2 regions of the Arcicella aquatica genome follow, and region 1 is predicted to be linked to the other one. Evidence: riboswitches for the same ligand, from Rfam matches in the RefSeq annotation. Region 1 holds a riboswitch; the other holds the start of a gene.
The links. A riboswitch is a leader RNA that binds a small molecule or an ion and turns the genes downstream of it on or off. The one in region 1 is predicted to bind S-adenosylmethionine.
Positions count from the first base shown of each region.

Region 2: linked by a shared signal. The riboswitch ahead of VB264_RS16655 (hypothetical protein) and the one ahead of VB264_RS14735 (protein-disulfide reductase DsbD domain-containing protein) in region 1 are both predicted to bind S-adenosylmethionine.

Region 1 is NZ_JAYFUL010000024.1:29,082-37,541, forward strand. Features, by position in the region: gene VB264_RS14715 (hypothetical protein) at 1-1,586, opposite strand, end outside; gene VB264_RS14720 (sterol desaturase family protein) at 1,834-3,045, shown strand; gene VB264_RS14725 (sulfite exporter TauE/SafE family protein) at 3,088-4,035, shown strand; gene VB264_RS14730 (tetratricopeptide repeat protein) at 4,047-5,519, shown strand; SAM riboswitch class I at 5,617-5,713, shown strand; gene VB264_RS14735 (protein-disulfide reductase DsbD domain-containing protein) at 5,787-6,242, shown strand; gene VB264_RS14740 (cysteine desulfurase family protein) at 6,385-7,575, shown strand; gene VB264_RS14745 (arylsulfatase) at 7,745-8,460, opposite strand, start outside.
Region 2 is NZ_JAYFUL010000030.1:58,093-66,552, reverse strand. Features, by position in the region: gene dnaG (DNA primase) at 1-1,798, opposite strand, end outside; gene VB264_RS16660 (aminotransferase class V-fold PLP-dependent enzyme) at 1,897-3,069, shown strand; SAM riboswitch class I at 3,541-3,669, shown strand; gene VB264_RS16655 (hypothetical protein) at 3,782-4,039, shown strand; gene VB264_RS16650 (homoserine O-acetyltransferase family protein) at 4,057-5,169, shown strand; gene VB264_RS16645 (phosphatase PAP2 family protein) at 5,345-6,001, opposite strand; gene VB264_RS16640 (YceD family protein) at 6,117-6,749, shown strand; gene rpmF (50S ribosomal protein L32) at 6,821-7,015, shown strand; gene plsX (phosphate acyltransferase PlsX) at 7,189-8,127, shown strand; gene VB264_RS16625 (beta-ketoacyl-ACP synthase III) at 8,213-8,460, shown strand, end outside.

The DNA.
Region 1 (8,460 bases):
ATTTGATTTAAAATTGCAAGTAGTTCATTTTTTAATTCACCATCACTTAGTTCTTCTTTTATCGCTTCGGTTAGGTCTTCTTTTTGAAAAATGTTTTCAAATAATGTTTTTACTATTAGCTGTTGAACAGATTCTTCTCCCATTTCCAAAATTGGAACAACAAGTCTGAATAATTTGGAAAACCTTAAGGTCTGAGGAATAGAAATAGATAAAACTAATATTGTCTGTTGCTCTATACTTAGGTTTTTTAACCCATCCCCTAACCGAATCTTAGGATGGTATTCAAGCAATTCTTCCATAAGTCTATGCCCTAATAGACGTAATTTTCCTTTATAATCTGTTAAACATGTTAGAATAAATCGTATAGACTCCTCTGGATATTTTTTAAGTACTTCGGGTAAAGATTGTTGGAAAATCCCAGTATTAAATACATGAGATGTATCATTTATAAATGATAGTAATATCTCAAAAAAGTATTTTGGACTTTTGAAAGATTTGTTTATGCACCAATCAAATGCATAAACATTACTCCCATTGGCAGAAAATATAGAAGCTGGATGATTTGGGTTTTGTAAAAAAATTTTCAATAATTCACAAACTTTTTCTTCTGGAAGGTTTGAATAATGAGTAATATTTTCGAGAAAATAATAAAGAACATTTTGATTTTCATGTATTAATAATTTTTTGATACCTTCAAAACATCTGAAACCTACCTTTTCTTTGAGTAAATTACTTTCCCAAACAATTATGTACAGTCTCACCAAATTACATAAAGTAGCAATTTCTTTATTATTGGTCTCAGCTAAATCAAGCATTTTGAGAATATTATTTTCATTCAAATCTAGCTTTATTCGAGTCATTGCCCATAATACCGTGGGTTGGAACTTATCTTCTTTGTATAAATGATTGAAGAACTCTTTATTTTCAATGAATGAAGTAGAACAAACACCACCAATTAATTGACTAATTAATTCATCATATTTTGTGTCTAAATCAATTTTAAGAATTTGAATTATATTTTTGGCTTTATCTGTGTTTTGTGAGGCTAATTCGAATATAATTGGTACCCATTTAAGGTGAATATTATTTTGTAAATCAATAACTTTCTTGAACAAATTTATAACTAGTTCAATAGAAAAGTCTGCTTCGAAAGATATTGAAATAAGTCCATTTAAGAATATCGAATCAACTTCATCAGCTTTGTTCTCTTGTAGGTAAGTGAAAAGGAAAGCTGTATCACACCCAATGAAGTCTCTGAGAAGTGAAATAGATAAATGTTCTGTCAGGAATTTATTCGTATTATAATTTAATTTCTTTCCATCTTGGGTGAAGAAGTCTATAATGTTATTCAAGCAGGTAAGTGAATCTTCCCAAGTATTTTTGGGTGTTGAATCACATTGTTTTTTAAGAACATCTAAAAGACCTTCCATAGGATATTTATCAAAATCAACAGTGAACCATCTAATTCCTGCTTTAGTCACAACTAATTTCAAGGGATAATTTTCTGGCTCAGTCAGGATTTCTTCTGAAAAATAAAGTGTCTTATGTGTTAAGATTATGTCAGTAAAGTCTTTATTCTCTATCATTTTTATTATGGTGTTTCCCCCCTTTTTTTTATAATCCATCGAATGTAAAAACAATAGACAAAATACAAAACCTTTTTTTGAATATTTGCAAACATTGCTAATTGTTGCAATAAAACTAAATCTTTTAATGGGGAATCGCTTTGTGTAAAGCTTTAAATATTTTTAATAAAATATTTAATCTATAGATTTGATAGTTTAACTAAAAATAGTTAAATTTGCTAACTACTTACTAAAAAGATCACAATAAATGAATTTCAATTATTTAGCCTTCGCAGTTCCTTTCTTCTTGTTTTTGATTGGGTTGGAATTCTGGGTATCAAAAAAGAAAGGAAAACATTTTTATAATTTCAACGATACCATTTCAAACCTTAGTGTGGGTATCGCTGAAAGACTTTTGGATGGTCTGACATTGGGACTATTCTATTTTGTATATGATTATCTGTACAAACATTTTGCCATTTTTCATATTCAGCCAAGTGTATTATCTTGGATTGGACTTTTGTTAATAACTGATTTTTTGTGGTATTGGTATCATAGATTAGGACATGAAGTGAACTTGCTTTGGAGCGTGCATGTGGTACATCATCAAAGTGAGGAGTTTAATTTTACGGTATCTGCTCGTATTACTTTATTTCAGGCAGTAGCACGTACTTTCTTTTGGTCTCTTTTGCCCATTGTAGGTTTTTCGGCTGAAATGATTACAACTATTTTGTTAGTACATGGGTTGTATCCATTTTTTATTCATACCCGTACCGTTGGCAAACTGGGTGTATTAGAATATATTTTTGTAACACCATCACACCACCGAGTACACCATGCTAACAATGATCAATATTTAGATAAAAACTACAGCGATGTGTTTATCATTTGGGATAAGTTGTTTGGCACTTTTGCAGAAGAAGTAGAAGAACCAACTTATGGTTTGACAAAACCATTGAACAGTAATAGTTTTTTATGGCAACATTTTCATTTCATGCTTGAAATGGCTTATGCTTTTAAGTATGCTACTGGTTGGAGAAATAAACTAAAAATGCTTTTTGGAAAGCCAGAATATATCAACCCTACTTATAGACGAGTATTAGAGCAAAAGTTTGTGATTCATAAAACAGATAAGCTTTATACTACACGGTTTAGGAATTATGTGGTTTTGCAAATGACTTTAATTTTAATCACGTTGTTTACCTTTTTGCTTTTAGAAGAGCAAATTGATTTGTCAACACAAATAGCTACTACGCTGATTATCTTAGTTACGCTAGTGAATTGTGGCGCTATTTTAGAACAAAGAAGATGGATTTTTTACTTAGAATACACACGATGTTTTCTGATTTTGTGGGTAGGCTATATCCATTTTGAAAATGCCCTCAACCCCTATGTTTTGTTTAGCATCATTTTAATCGTTACGCTTTATTTCAAAACATTAAATCGCCAGTATTTGCGATTAATTTACGGTCTCCATTAAACCTAAACCAGATTTGTATAATAATTCTTAATTACATCAATTATGGAAAACAATCAGTTCTTAAATAAAATATCAGTTCGTCTGAAACTCAATAATCAGTTTGAACGCTCATTGATGTGGGTTGTTGCCATTGCTATTTATGTTATCGCTTTTAGTATTTTCATAGGCAAAGCCCCCCTGCTAGACGCTGCTTATCAAGCCAAAGAGTGGCTAGGGCCTGATTTCTATTTATATTTAGGCGTAGGTTTGTTGGCTCAATTAGTAGATGGCTCTTTAGGAATGGCCTATGGAATTACTTCTACTTCTTTTTTATTGGGAATAGGCGTTCCTCCTGCTTTGAGTAGCACAAGTGTGCATGTTTCTGAAATGTTCACTACTGGTGCATCTGCTATCTCGCATTATCAGTTTAAAAATATTAACAAAAAATTGTTCAGAGCCTTGCTTTGGGGTGTGGTAGGTTCAGTAGCGGGAGCATATTTATTGTCAGAAATCATTGATGGTAATTTTATAAAGCCTTATATCTCGCTATACATGCTGATACTTGGCGTGGTTATTTTGAAAAAAGCGTTTCAAAAAAATATCGCTAAACGTAAAACAAAACGAGTTGGGTTGTTAGCGATTTTCGGTGGATTCATGGATGCCATTGGCGGTGGTGGTTGGGGACCAATCGTTACATCTTCATTGTTAGGGCAGGGACGTAACCCACGTTATGCGATTGGTTCGGTAAATGCCGCAGAGTTTTTGATTACACTTTCTAGCGGACTTACTTTCTTGTTTTTTGAAGGAGTAAACTCTTGGCAAATCATTTTAGGATTGGTATTAGGTGGAATTATTGCCGCACCTTTTGGCGCTATTTTGATTAACAAAATTCCTAGAAGACCTCTGATGTTTATTGTTGGCTCTGTAGTAATCTTTCTAAGTTTCAAAACCTTATGGAAGGTTTTGCCAGACTTATACTTATTTATCTCAACAGTTATTTCTCATTGGTAAATACTACATGTATGAAAAAATGGAACCTTATACTCGTCATCTTTCTCTTGTTCTCGGGGAGTTCATTTGCAAATGATTTTGAATTTACCCCAAATTTGCAAAATGCTTATAATGAGCTTTGTAAATTAAAGGTGCAATCTGCTAAACAACTTTTAGCCAAAGAACCTGCGAATAATGGTATTAGAATCTGGTTGGAAGATTTTGCGGACATGATTGTGCTTTTTGCTAGCGAAGATGAAAAAGAGTATGAAAGGTTATCTGATAATGAAGATAAAAGGCTCGATTTAATCAAGGATTTAGATGAAGATTCACCTTATAATAAATTTGTTCAAGCAGAAATCAAATTGCATTGGGCATTGGTAAAAATGAAATTAGGCCATGAAACCAAAGGTGGTTTTAATGCCATTTCAGCCTATAAATTATTGGAAGAAAATCGTAAACGATTTCCAAACTTTACTGCTAATTATAAGAATCTAGGCGTTTTTCATGTTATGATAGGTTCTGTTCCTGAAAACTATAAATGGGTTACAAAACTATTAGGATTGAAAGGAGGTATTCAGCAAGGATTAAAAGAATTGAATATCGCTGTTAATGATAAAATTGTAGGAAAAGAAGCAAAGTTTTATCAGCTATTTATTCAGTCGAATGTATTGACATTGGATGATAATGAGCGACAAGATTTAAGTCAATTTGTGACTAATAATCCTGATAATTTAGCGATTAGTTTTTTAGGCGTATCGATATTGCTAAGAAACAACAAAAGTGAGATGGCTCAAAAAGTATTACAGAACAGACCCAGTGGTGCTGCTTATATATCCATGCCTATTTTTGATTTGTATCAAGCTGAAATCTTATTTAACAAAGGAAACTATTCGCCAGCTATTCAGTATTATCAGAGTTATCTAAAAAACTTTCGTGGGAATAGCTTTTTGAAAGATGTAAATTTTAAATTGTTTCTTGCCAATTGGCTAACAAACAACCCTGATAAAGCATTGAATCATTTGGCTAAGATTCCGAATGTGGGCAAGAAATTCTCTGAAACAGATATTATTGCACAAAATTTTTATGAACAATTTCAGAAAACAAAAGCTTTTCCAAACAAGAATCTAGTAAAGGCTTGTTATGCTTTCGAAGGAGGACATTATACAGAAGCCTTAGCGTTTTTGGATAACCTTGAAGAAGATTCGTTTACTTCACAGATTGATAAGGCTAACTTCAATTTTAGAAAGGCAAGTATCTTGCAAAAAATGAATGCACAGACGCAAGCAATTCCTTTTTTTGAGCGTGCAATGGCACTTTGTGCAGGACAAAACTGTCATTTTGGAGCAAGTTCTTCCTTGCAATTAGGCTATATTTATCAACAAAGAAATGATAAACCAAAAGCCAGACTTTCGTTTGAAAGAGCAATTGCCTATAAAAAACACGAGTATAAAAACTCGATAGACAATAAGGCACAAGCGGCGTTAACCGAAATGGGTATTTAATTTTCATGAAATAATTTTTTCAAAAAAAGTCATAAATTTTAAGTAGAAAATTTGGAATTGTAATATTTAAAATAGAACTTTGTCTATCGAATAAGTAGATTTATAAAGAACGAAGGGAGAGATAAGGCTCAATTATCTTCTGGCAACCTGTAAACCACCATCAAGGTGCCCCAACCTTATTCTAATGATAAATCATAAAAAATCACAAAAAAATATTGTAATAAGCAATACAACATAACCTTGTGTTTTAACTCAACCTAATACATAATGAGACGTATAGTTATAATCGTGTGCTTAATTTTTGCGTCTATTGCAATTAAAGCACAGCAAATCAATCAGATTGTTAGCTGGAAATATAGCTATTCCAATCCTAGTTTTAAAGTGGGCGATGAGGTAGAATTAGTCTTTACAGCTAATTTGGAAAAAGGATGGTCGTTGTATTCAAGTGACTTTAAAGCTGATGTTGGGCCACAACCTACTACCTTTTGGTTTGCCGAAAATGGTTCTTTTGAATATGATGGTAAGATTGTACCAGTTAGTCCTTTAAAAAAAGTCGATAAGAATTGGGGATTTGAAGTGTCTTATTTCAAAGATAAAGCAGAATTCAGGACTAAAGTCAGAATCGTAGAACATTCATTAGACATTTTTGGAGGAATAAAAGGGCAACTATGCAATGATAAAAAGGGCGTTTGTATCCCATTTGAACAAAAATTCCAATTTTAGAAAATATTTGCAATCAGTAAATATTTAGAAACCTCTTTCAAAAAAATAAATACAATTCATCAACAATACAGTGAAGTGAAATGACCTCTTAAGCCTATTAGCTTGAAAATTAATCAGACAACAATCTAAAAAACTAAACACCATGGAGATTTATTGTGATAACGCCGCTACGACAGCCTTAGATTTGGAGGTATTAGATACCATGATTCCATATCTAACCAATCATTTCGGTAATCCTTCTTCTAGTCATGCGATAGGAAGAAAAGCTAGAGAAGCGGTAGAAGAGTCGAGGCAGAAAATAGCTGGACTTTTGAATGCCTCAGAAAATGATATTTTCTTTACTTCTGGTGCTACAGAAGCCAATAATTTAGCACTTTCTGGAGCAATTAAAACCTATGAAATTAAGCATGTTATAACAAATAGACTAGAACACAAAGCCGTTTTACAGACCTTGGGGCAGTACAGCCAGAACAATGAATTGGAGACTGATTTTGTGAAAATTGACAGTCGTGGGAATATTGATTTGAATCAGTTTGAATGGCTTTTGAAGAATAACCACCAGACGTTAGTGAGCTTAATGCACGCTAACAATGAGATTGGAAATTTGAATGATATTGCAAAAATTGGCGAACTCTGTAAGAAATATGACGCTATCTTTCATAGCGATACTACGCAAACGATTGGTAAATATAGATTTGATATTAAAAAACTGAATGTAGACTATATTATTGGGTCATCACATAAATTTCATGGACCTAAAGGAGTAGGATTTATCTACATTAATAAGTACCGCAAAATACAGCCTCATATTTATGGAGGTGCTCAAGAAAGAGGAACCAGAGGTGGAACAGAGAATGTAGCAGGTATTGTGGGCATGGCTAAAGCCTTAGAAATTGCCTACAGAGATTTGGAAGAGTATCATAACTATGTTGCTTTCTTGAAATCAAAAATGAGTACTACACTACATGATTTGTTTGGAGAGGAAATTTCCTTTAATGGAGAAAGCGATTCACCGACAAACAGTTTGCCTAATATCCTAAATGTAGCTTTTCCACATCTGAAAAAAGGAGGCGTATTAGTAAATCGTTTAGATGCACTTGGCATTGCAGTTTCAGGGGGTAGTGCTTGCTCTAACCTAACGAATAATGGTTCACACGTGTTGAAAACATTGAATCGCAACCTTGATAAAGATAGCGTTCGTTTTTCTTTTAGTAAATCTAATACACCCAAAGAAATAGATTTAATTATCAAGACTATCGTAGATATTTACGAGCAAGATATTTTTATTAAAAAGACAGAGCAACAAAAAACACCTCAATTAATTTTTGCTTAAAAATTTTTATTTACGCGGTTTTTTACAAAATAAATAGTATCTTTGTCTATCGAACAAATAGGATAATATTTGAATTTTAAGCGACAGCTTTGTCAAACCTTAGTAAGAAAGTCGGTGGTTGGCTCTCTTTTAGTTTTGACGAGCTGTCGCTTAAATGTTTTATGTAAACCTACTTATTTTGTTTTAAAAAAGGAAATAAAGTAGATTCTACATGTGACTCATTGATTAGTTTACTTAATTCTTTTACTTTATCAGGATATTGTTTAGCTAGATTTTTACTTTCCTTAGGGTCTTTTGCTAAATCATACAGCTCAATAGCACCATCAGGATTTATTGACGCATTCAATTTTACAGCTTTCCAGTTTCCTTGTCTTACTGCCTGAATTCCGCCATTTTCATGAAATTCCCAATAGAGATAAGCATGGCTTGACTGTGCTTTATTACCTTTTAAGGTAGGAGCGAACGATAGTCCATCAATATTTTTAGCTACTTTTACACCTGCCAATTCACTGAAAGTAGGGAACAAATCCCAAAAAGCACCAATATGATTATTTTGAGAATTAGGCTTAATAACGTTTGTCCAACGGGCAATAAATGGTTCTCTAATGCCACCCTCGTATAAATCACGCTTATAGCCTTTAAAACCACCGCCACTATTGAAAAAATCAGGGTCTGCTCCCCCTTCTTTGTGTGGGCCATTATCACTTGTAAAAATAACCAAGGTATTTTTATCTAGGCCTTCCTGTTTCAGTTTATCTAAAATCTGCCCAACATATAAGTCAAGTCTACTAACCATTGCTGCAAAAGCCGCATGTGGATATTCCTGAGAAGTATAACCTCCTTTTGTTGCCTTTACACCATAATCATTTCCTTTAAAAGGCTTTT
Region 2 (8,460 bases), on a different contig from region 1:
TGCTGTGACTAATAAAAAATTTAGTATCCAAAACAACCCCCTGCGTAAATCTTTCTCGGCACATTGTCAGAATATCGTGATAGATGGGCGTACCAAAATTCATTCCATCAATCTCTGATAAAATATACTGCATCAATGTAACGCCTGGCGCAACCCCTGGGTCAACTTCCTTAATGCCATGACTAATCAACAAGCGTACACATTCTTTTTCCTGCAAAGCAATGCCAGTAAGCACCTTTGGGGGACTAACAGGAATATTAGGCTGTATATTTTGTACATTTGTTGTACGATTATTTGGTATAAAATCTGTTGGAAAACCCGAAAACTCATCTTCTTCTGAAAAGCTTGGTAAATCATCAAAATTTACATTTGGTTCAGGTTTACTAAGGGTTACTCCTGACGGTAAATCGTTTTGTAATCGCTGACGATTGGCATCTCTTTGGTTATCCTTTTCTCTTTGTTTGCTTCTTTCTAAAGAAATCTTATTGCTTTCGGCAATTAAAATCCCTTCATCAATCTGCATCAAATTAGCTGTTTTCTGAAAAAATACTGACCTTTTAATAGAATCAGGAATTTTAGAAATACTAGCCACCATGTCTTTTATCAACTCGGCTCTTTTGAAAGGGTCACTTCCAGCTTCTTTGAGTGATAATTCTGCTTTAAAAGTAATAAAATCGCTAGCGGTTTTTTGTATATACTCTACAAAAGCATCCGAACCGATTTTCTGAACATAGCTATCGGGGTCTTCGCCTTCTGGAAAAACGACCAGCTTTACGTTAAGTCCTTCTTCCAAAATCATGTCCATTCCTCGCAACGAAGCCTTAATTCCAGCGGGGTCACCATCATACAAAACAGTAATATTCTGCGAAAAACGAGCAATCAAACGAATCTGCTCTATCGTCAAAGATGTTCCCGACGATGCTACAACGTTTTCGATACCCGCTTGATGCAAAGAAATAACATCGGTATAACCTTCTACCAAATAACAAACGTCTTTGGTACGGATAGCATTTTTGGCTTGGTAAATTCCATAAAGTACATTCGACTTATGATAAACCTCTGTCTCAGGCGAATTTAAGTATTTTGCCTGTGTTTTATCATTTTTCAGAATTCTTGCTCCAAAAGCAATTACTTTTCCTGATACATTGTGGATTGGAAAGGTTACTCTATTTCTAAAACGATCAAAAGTTTTTTGATTTTGCTGAACAGTCTCGTTCTCATTGCCCTTCAAAATCGTCAAGCCAGCCTTTACTAAAATATCTACATTATAGCCATTCCTGACAGCTTCTTTTGTAAATGCATCCCAATTATCTAGGCTATAACCCAATTCAAAAGTACGAATCGTTTTATCTGAGAATCCTCTTTCTTTAAAATATGGATAGGCTATATTTTTCCCTTCTTCGTGCTGAAAAAGGTTATCTTGATAATAGCTTTTAGCATAATTCAGGGCAATCAGTAAACTTTCACGTTCATTCTGTGCTAATTGTTGTTCGTCTGAAAGCTGTGTTTCTTGGATTTCAATGCCATACTTTTTGGCTAAATGCCGCAAAGCTTCGCCATATCCTAATCCTTCAATATCCATGATAAAACGGATAGCATCCCCAGCTTTTCCACAACCAAAACACTTATAAATACCTTTTGCAGGCGATACTGAAAACGACGGTGATTTTTCGCCATGAAATGGACAACAAGCCCAAAGGTTTGCTCCTTTCTTCTTCAAAGAAACATAATCGCCTATTACATCGGCAATATCAGCACTTTGTCGGATTCGTTCTATGGTTGATTCATCTATACGCATACTCAAAATTACACCTTTTTGTGTTGTACAAATCATTTATAGCTTAAAATCGTCAAGAATATGTATTTTTGAAAACCTTTCAATATAACATCAACAAAATGAGTTTATCCTGTCAAAAACATCTTTTTAGCCTTGAAGAAGGTATTCATTATATCAATTGTGCCACCATGGCACCCAATCTTAAATCAGTAGAAGAAGCTGGTATTCAAGGAATTTTGCGAAAAACGCAACCTCAAAACATTACTTCACAAAGTTTTTTTGAAACAACTGAACCTGTTAAAAATGCGTATGCCAAACTGATTAACTGTCCCGACCCTGAGCGTATTGTGTTACTACCCTCATCGTCCTACGGCATGGCAATCGTGGCTAAAAACTTGTATAGAAAGCCAAATATACGAGCAGGGCAAGAAATTGTGATGGTCAGCGAAGAATTCCCTTCTGACGTATATGCTTGGGAAGAGGTTTGTATCAATTTAGGTTTAAAAATGAGGGTAGTTCATCCGCCAGCATCTTTAGAAAATAGGGGTAAAATATGGAATGAAAAATTGTTGGAAGCCATCACTAGCAACACTTGTTTAGTAGTAGTATCACCTACTCACTGGGCTGATGGCACTTCTTTTAATACCGAAATCATTGGTCAACATTGCCGTTCGGTAGGTGCATTGTTGGTATTGGATGGCACACAGTCTATCGGAGCAATGCCTTTTGATGTACAAAAAGTACAGCCCGATGCCATCATCAATCCCGGATATAAATGGCTTTTAGGCCCTTATTCAGCAGGAGTAGCCTATTTCGGAGCTTTTTTTGATGAGGGTAATCCCTTGGAACGTAACTGGATAAATCGGGTGGGTTCTGAGGATTTTAAAAATTTGATTAATTATCAAACTCAGTATAGAGCCAAAGCGGATAGATACAACATGGGTGAAAGAAGTAACTTTATTTTAAACCCCATGCTCACTGCGGCGATAGAACAAATCAATGTTTGGGGAGTAAATGCTATCAATAACTATTGTGATGAATTGCTGAAAGAACCTTTAGAAATTTTACAAGCACATGGCTACTGGGTAGAAGAAAAACCATACAGAAGTAGCCATTTAGTAGGTATCAGAATTCCCGAGCATGTCGATTACCAAAAAATTCAAGCTGCCTTGCAAGAACGCAAAGTTTTTGTTTCGTTCAGAGGACAATCTATCAGGCTTGCGCCACATCTTTATAATGATATGAATGATATCGATGTATTAATGGATGGTTTGTTGAAAGGTATTCAGTAATGTTAAGCTTTTTTGTATTGACCTTCTGATGGGGTAATTACCAGCAATCTTTTCTATTAGTGGTTGACTTAAGTCCTATTGATTACCCACAAGTATATAAATAACTGACAATCAAGGTATTTATCCCTAGCGAGGGACTTAAGTCCCTCGCTAGGGATAAGAGCTTCATGTAGTCAGGCTGTGACATGAGGCGACCAAACCTCGGTTTGAAAGGCGATTTAAGTCTATTTGAACCAATTTTATCAATAATCACATCTTCATTTCAACTTTTTTAAAAGATATGGGTAATCGATAGGACTTAAGTCACTCCCTAATAGAAATGGATTGAACTTAACAGGCTAACCTATTTTTTACCCTGAAAGAAGATTCTTTAGGGAGAATGCCTAAAAAATTTGCTTTTTCAAGCTTTCACGATTTACTTTGCATCATCAAGTCAATTTTCCTCTGAGGTTTCGACCTCCACAGGTAATTGATTTATAAAGAAGAAGGGAGAGAATAGGCTCTATGAACTTCTGGCAACCTACCGCTCGTAAAGGCAAGGTGCTAATTCCTACCTAAAAACTGTATAGTCATTTGGCTAGTTTTTAGGAAATATAAACCAATTACGAAGTACTCTCCCAGTCATTTTTTCATGCTGTAAAGTATTCGTCAGGTTTACGATTTATTTTCGTTTATCGTCATGATTTTTTCGTGACCAAATTTGTCAGCTATTATGTCAAAATTTATTAAAATCACAACGGGCAATTACCTCATTGTTCATGGCTTCGACGCCAACAATAAGGAAATTATTGAAGAAGTAACTGTTCCCCAGAACATGGTAAAGGTTGTGGCCATCAACCGCATACAGTCTATTTCTGAAAAATACATTTTGGTGACGGGTTCGCATGGACGATTAATGTACTGGGAATATGAAGAAAGTTTCGAGGATTTACAAAAGCAATTATCTTATCATTCGCTTTTGATTGCGTAAATAAAGGTTTCACTCAAATGAGTATTGGTGCTCAAGTCTTTTATACATTGAATAATCTTTTTAAATATAATCAAGCCTTTGAATTAGAGGCAGGAGGTATTTTACCAGAAGTAACATTAGCTTATCAATCATTAGGTAAGATAAACGCTGATTGCTCTAATGTAATTTGGGTTTGTCATGCCTTTACGGGTAGTCATGATGTAGAAGATTGGTGGCAAGGGTTAGTAGGCAGAGGTAAACTATTCGACCCTGATAAACATTTTATCATTTGTGTGAATGTATTAGGGTCACATTATGGCAGTACTGGTCCTCTTTCTATCAATCCAGCTACTGGCGAGCCCTATTTCCATACATTTCCCTTTATTACTATTCGCGATATTGTCAATTCTTTTGATTTACTCCGCGAGCATCTCGGAATTACTCGAATCAAAACCTGTATTGGCGGTTCTTTGGGTGGTCAACAAAGTGTAGAATGGGCTATTTCTCAGCCTAATTTGATTGAAAACCTGATTTTGATTGCTACTAATGCACAACATTCACCGTGGGGGATTGCGTTTAATGAATCACAAAGGATGTCGATTGAAGTAGACCCAACTTGGAAAGATAGTCACCCACAAGCAGGTATCGAAGGCATGAAAGCTGCCAGAGCTACCGCCTTGATTTCGTATAGAAATTATGAAACCTATGGCGTAACACAAGCCCGTAAAGATGAATCTTTGGGCAAAGTGCATCGGGCTATGAGCTACCAACGCTATCAAGGAGAAAAACTAGCCCAGCGTTTCAATGCTTTTTCATATTATGTACTTTCGCAGGTGATGGATTCGCAGGATGTGGGTCGTGGCAGAGGCGGAGCTATTCAGGCACTCTCGCAGATTAAGGCTAAAACATTGGTAATGGGCATCAAATCAGATGCGCTGTTCCCGATTAATGAACAAGCCTTTTTGGCAAAACATATCCCTGGGGCTACTTTCCAAGCTTTAGATTCGCTGTATGGTCACGATGGTTTTCTGATAGAAAGTCAATTAATTACTAAGGCTATTAAACTATGGCAGAAGTTTGTGAAACTAGATGTTAACCCGATGTATGATTTCTTTAAGAAATTGGAAAGGAAGAATTTGATAGAACAATAGAGTGATGAATTTTGAGTGATGAGTTTTGAGTTGTCATTTCCATGCAACATCTTTAATCAGACATTTATAAACGACATAATAGAACAGCGTAATTTTGAGCTATTTGAGGTTGCTGTTTAAATAGGCTAATCACTAAATCATTCATTCACTAAATCACTCAATTCCTCCTAAGAAATCAGGGTTTCTTATGGTTAATCAGTCTTCTTCTATGCCAGTCTTTGGGATTATTCTCAAGCATTTTATTAACCAGTATATACACTACCATACTACTAACCGTCCCAACAACAGAGCCCGCCAAAACATCTTCAGGGAAATGTTGGAAAAGATAACATCTTGAATAGCCGGCCAAACAAGCTAATAATAAAAAGAGCACAGACCACTTTTTGTTGATAAGAAAGATAGTAAGCAACGTAAAAACTGCAAAGGCAGTAGTGGTATGCCCAGAAGGAAAACTGAGGTGAATATTAATTTTTACGCCATCAACAAAATACCATTTTATATGCTTATCCGCAAAAAAAGCCATGGGACGGAGGTTATCAAAACTAAGTTTTAATAAAAACGAAACTAGAGAGCTTAAACCCAGAGAAGCCGTAAGTATCAGTGCTTTATCATAACTAATAAATAAATAACTTAGGATGATGGCCACAAAAAACCATCCTTCTCCCAATTGTGTAGCCATTATAAAAAATGAGTCTGCCCACAAAGCATTATATCGGTTAATCAATACCATTTGGTCAAATTTATTGGTACTAAGCACCCATACAAGCCCTATAAGCCATACTACGATATACAAGCCAAAATATAAAGGATTGTTTTTTATAATCTGTTTCATAGAACAAAGGTCGTTATCCAAAAGATATTTGGCAATAAGTACTGGTAATATTTTGTTCAATACTTGTCATTGTAAAAAATAGTCCCTAATTTTGCAGTCTTTTCGATGAAACCAAGTGAATAAGAGCATATTAAATACATTTAAGATTGACATCTTCCGCCTTGAAAACAAGCATTATGTGCATGAATTTGAGGGAGGTGATGACTTTTTTGTGGCATTAGAGCAAGATTTAATCGAAAAAGGGAATTTCAAAGCTACCGTCACTTTAGATAAATCGGAAGTAATGATTCAATTATTGTATCATATTGTAGGTTCTGTAGAACTCACTTGTGACCGTAGCTTGGATACTTTCGATTTCCCTGTGGATATTACTCAGAAAATGATTTTAAAGTTTTCTGACCACACCGAAGAGATTACAGATGAGTTGATGTTGATTGATAGAAATACACAGTATATCAACGTAGCTCAAGATATTTATGAATTCATTGGCTTGCAGATTCCAATGAAAAAGCTTCATCCCCGTTTTCAAGTTGAAGAACAAACATTTTTATCAAGTTTAGATGATGATGATTTAGACGAAGACTTTGAAGATTTAGTGTGGGAAGATGATGACGAGGGAGAAATTGTTTATTCTACTTCAACAGGAGATTCAGATGATGATGATGACGACGATGAAGAAAAAACAAACGAAGATGAACCCGAAATAGACCCACGCTGGGCTATTTTAAAGAAATTGAATAATAATTAATAATTTAGCCACCATACTGGCAAATTACGTTTTTAGATAAATAAAGAATAACAAAATAAAGAAATAAGCAAATGGCACATCCTAAACGCAGACACTCGACAACTCGTAGAGATAAAAGACGTTCACACGATTTTGGAACTCCAAAAACAATCACTACAGATCCAACAACTGGAGAAATTCACTTACGCCACCGTGCTCACGTATTTGAAGGAAATTTATTTTACAAAGGTAAAATGGTTGTAGAAGGTTATGCTGTTCAAGCATAATTAATTGATTTTGGGAATTGTCTATCTCTTAATGTGCTGAATATCAACATTCAAACGAAGAATTGACAAAAAACTATCAGTTTTCAAAACTATTTTCAAACAAAAACGCTGTTTCACACTTCATAAAATGTTATTTTTGTCATTCCGTTAGTGAATAACCAAATAATAATTGAATGAAGATAGGGATTGATGCAATGGGTGGAGATTTCGCCCCAAAAGCTATCGTTGAAGGAATAGTATTGGCAGCTCAAGAATTACCTGCTGGTGTAACCATCGTTTTGATTGGTCAGACGGCAGCAATTCAGCAGATAATTGATAACCAAAATTTTACGGGTTCTAACATTGAAATTGTGGAAGCAAATGAAACAATAGAAATGGGTGAACATCCTGTAAGAGCATTACAGTCTAAACCCAATTCCAGTATCGGAGTTGGGTTTAAACTTTTAAAGACAGGAGCAATTGATGTCTTTGCTTCTGCGGGCAACACAGGTGCCATGATGGTAGGCTCGTTGTTTTCTATCAAAACAATAGAAGGTATTCAACGCCCTCCTATTGCTGGTTTTGCACCACAGATAGACGGTAATTTGGCCGTAATTCTTGATATTGGTGCCAATGCTGATGTTAAACCTGAAATGTTAGCACAGTTTGGCCTTTTAGGTTCTATTTATGCCAAAGCAACAATGGGAATTGAATCGCCCAGAGTAGCTTTGATGAACATCGGTGAAGAACCCGAAAAAGGTTCGGTTATCGTTCAGCAAGCCTATAAGTTACTCCAAGAAGAAAGAAAAATAAACTTCATTGGTAACATTGAAGGCAAAGACTTTTTCAAGGCAAAAGCCGATGTTATTGTAACAGATGGTTTTACAGGTAATATTCTCTTGAAAATGGGAGAATCTCTATACGGAATTTTGTCTGAAAGAGGAATTAAAGACGACTTCATAGACCAAACAAATTATGAAGCCGTTGGGGGTAGTCCGATTATTGGCGTCAACGGAAACGTTGTTATAGCACATGGTTCTTCGTCGGCACTTGCCACCAAAAATATGGTTCATCTTTGTCATCGCATCGTTGAATCTAAGCTAACTGAAAAAATAAAAAAAGCGTTTGCTTAAAGTAATAAGAATGAGCGAATAAAAATTTTGGATAATCTACGTTGATTTTCTAATATTTTATTATTCGAGCATTTCCCATATAACCATGACCAAAATCACTGCAGCAATTACCGGAGTACAAGGTTATGTACCCGAAGATATATTGACCAACGCTGACCTTGCAAAATTTGTTGATACCACTGATGAATGGATAGTAAGCCGAACGGGCATTAAAACACGTCATATTCTACGTGGAGAAGGAAAAGGTACATCTGTAATGGCAATAGAGGCAGTTAAGGGTTTATTAGCCAAAACAAACACTAAGCCAGAGGAAATTGATTTATTAATTTGTGC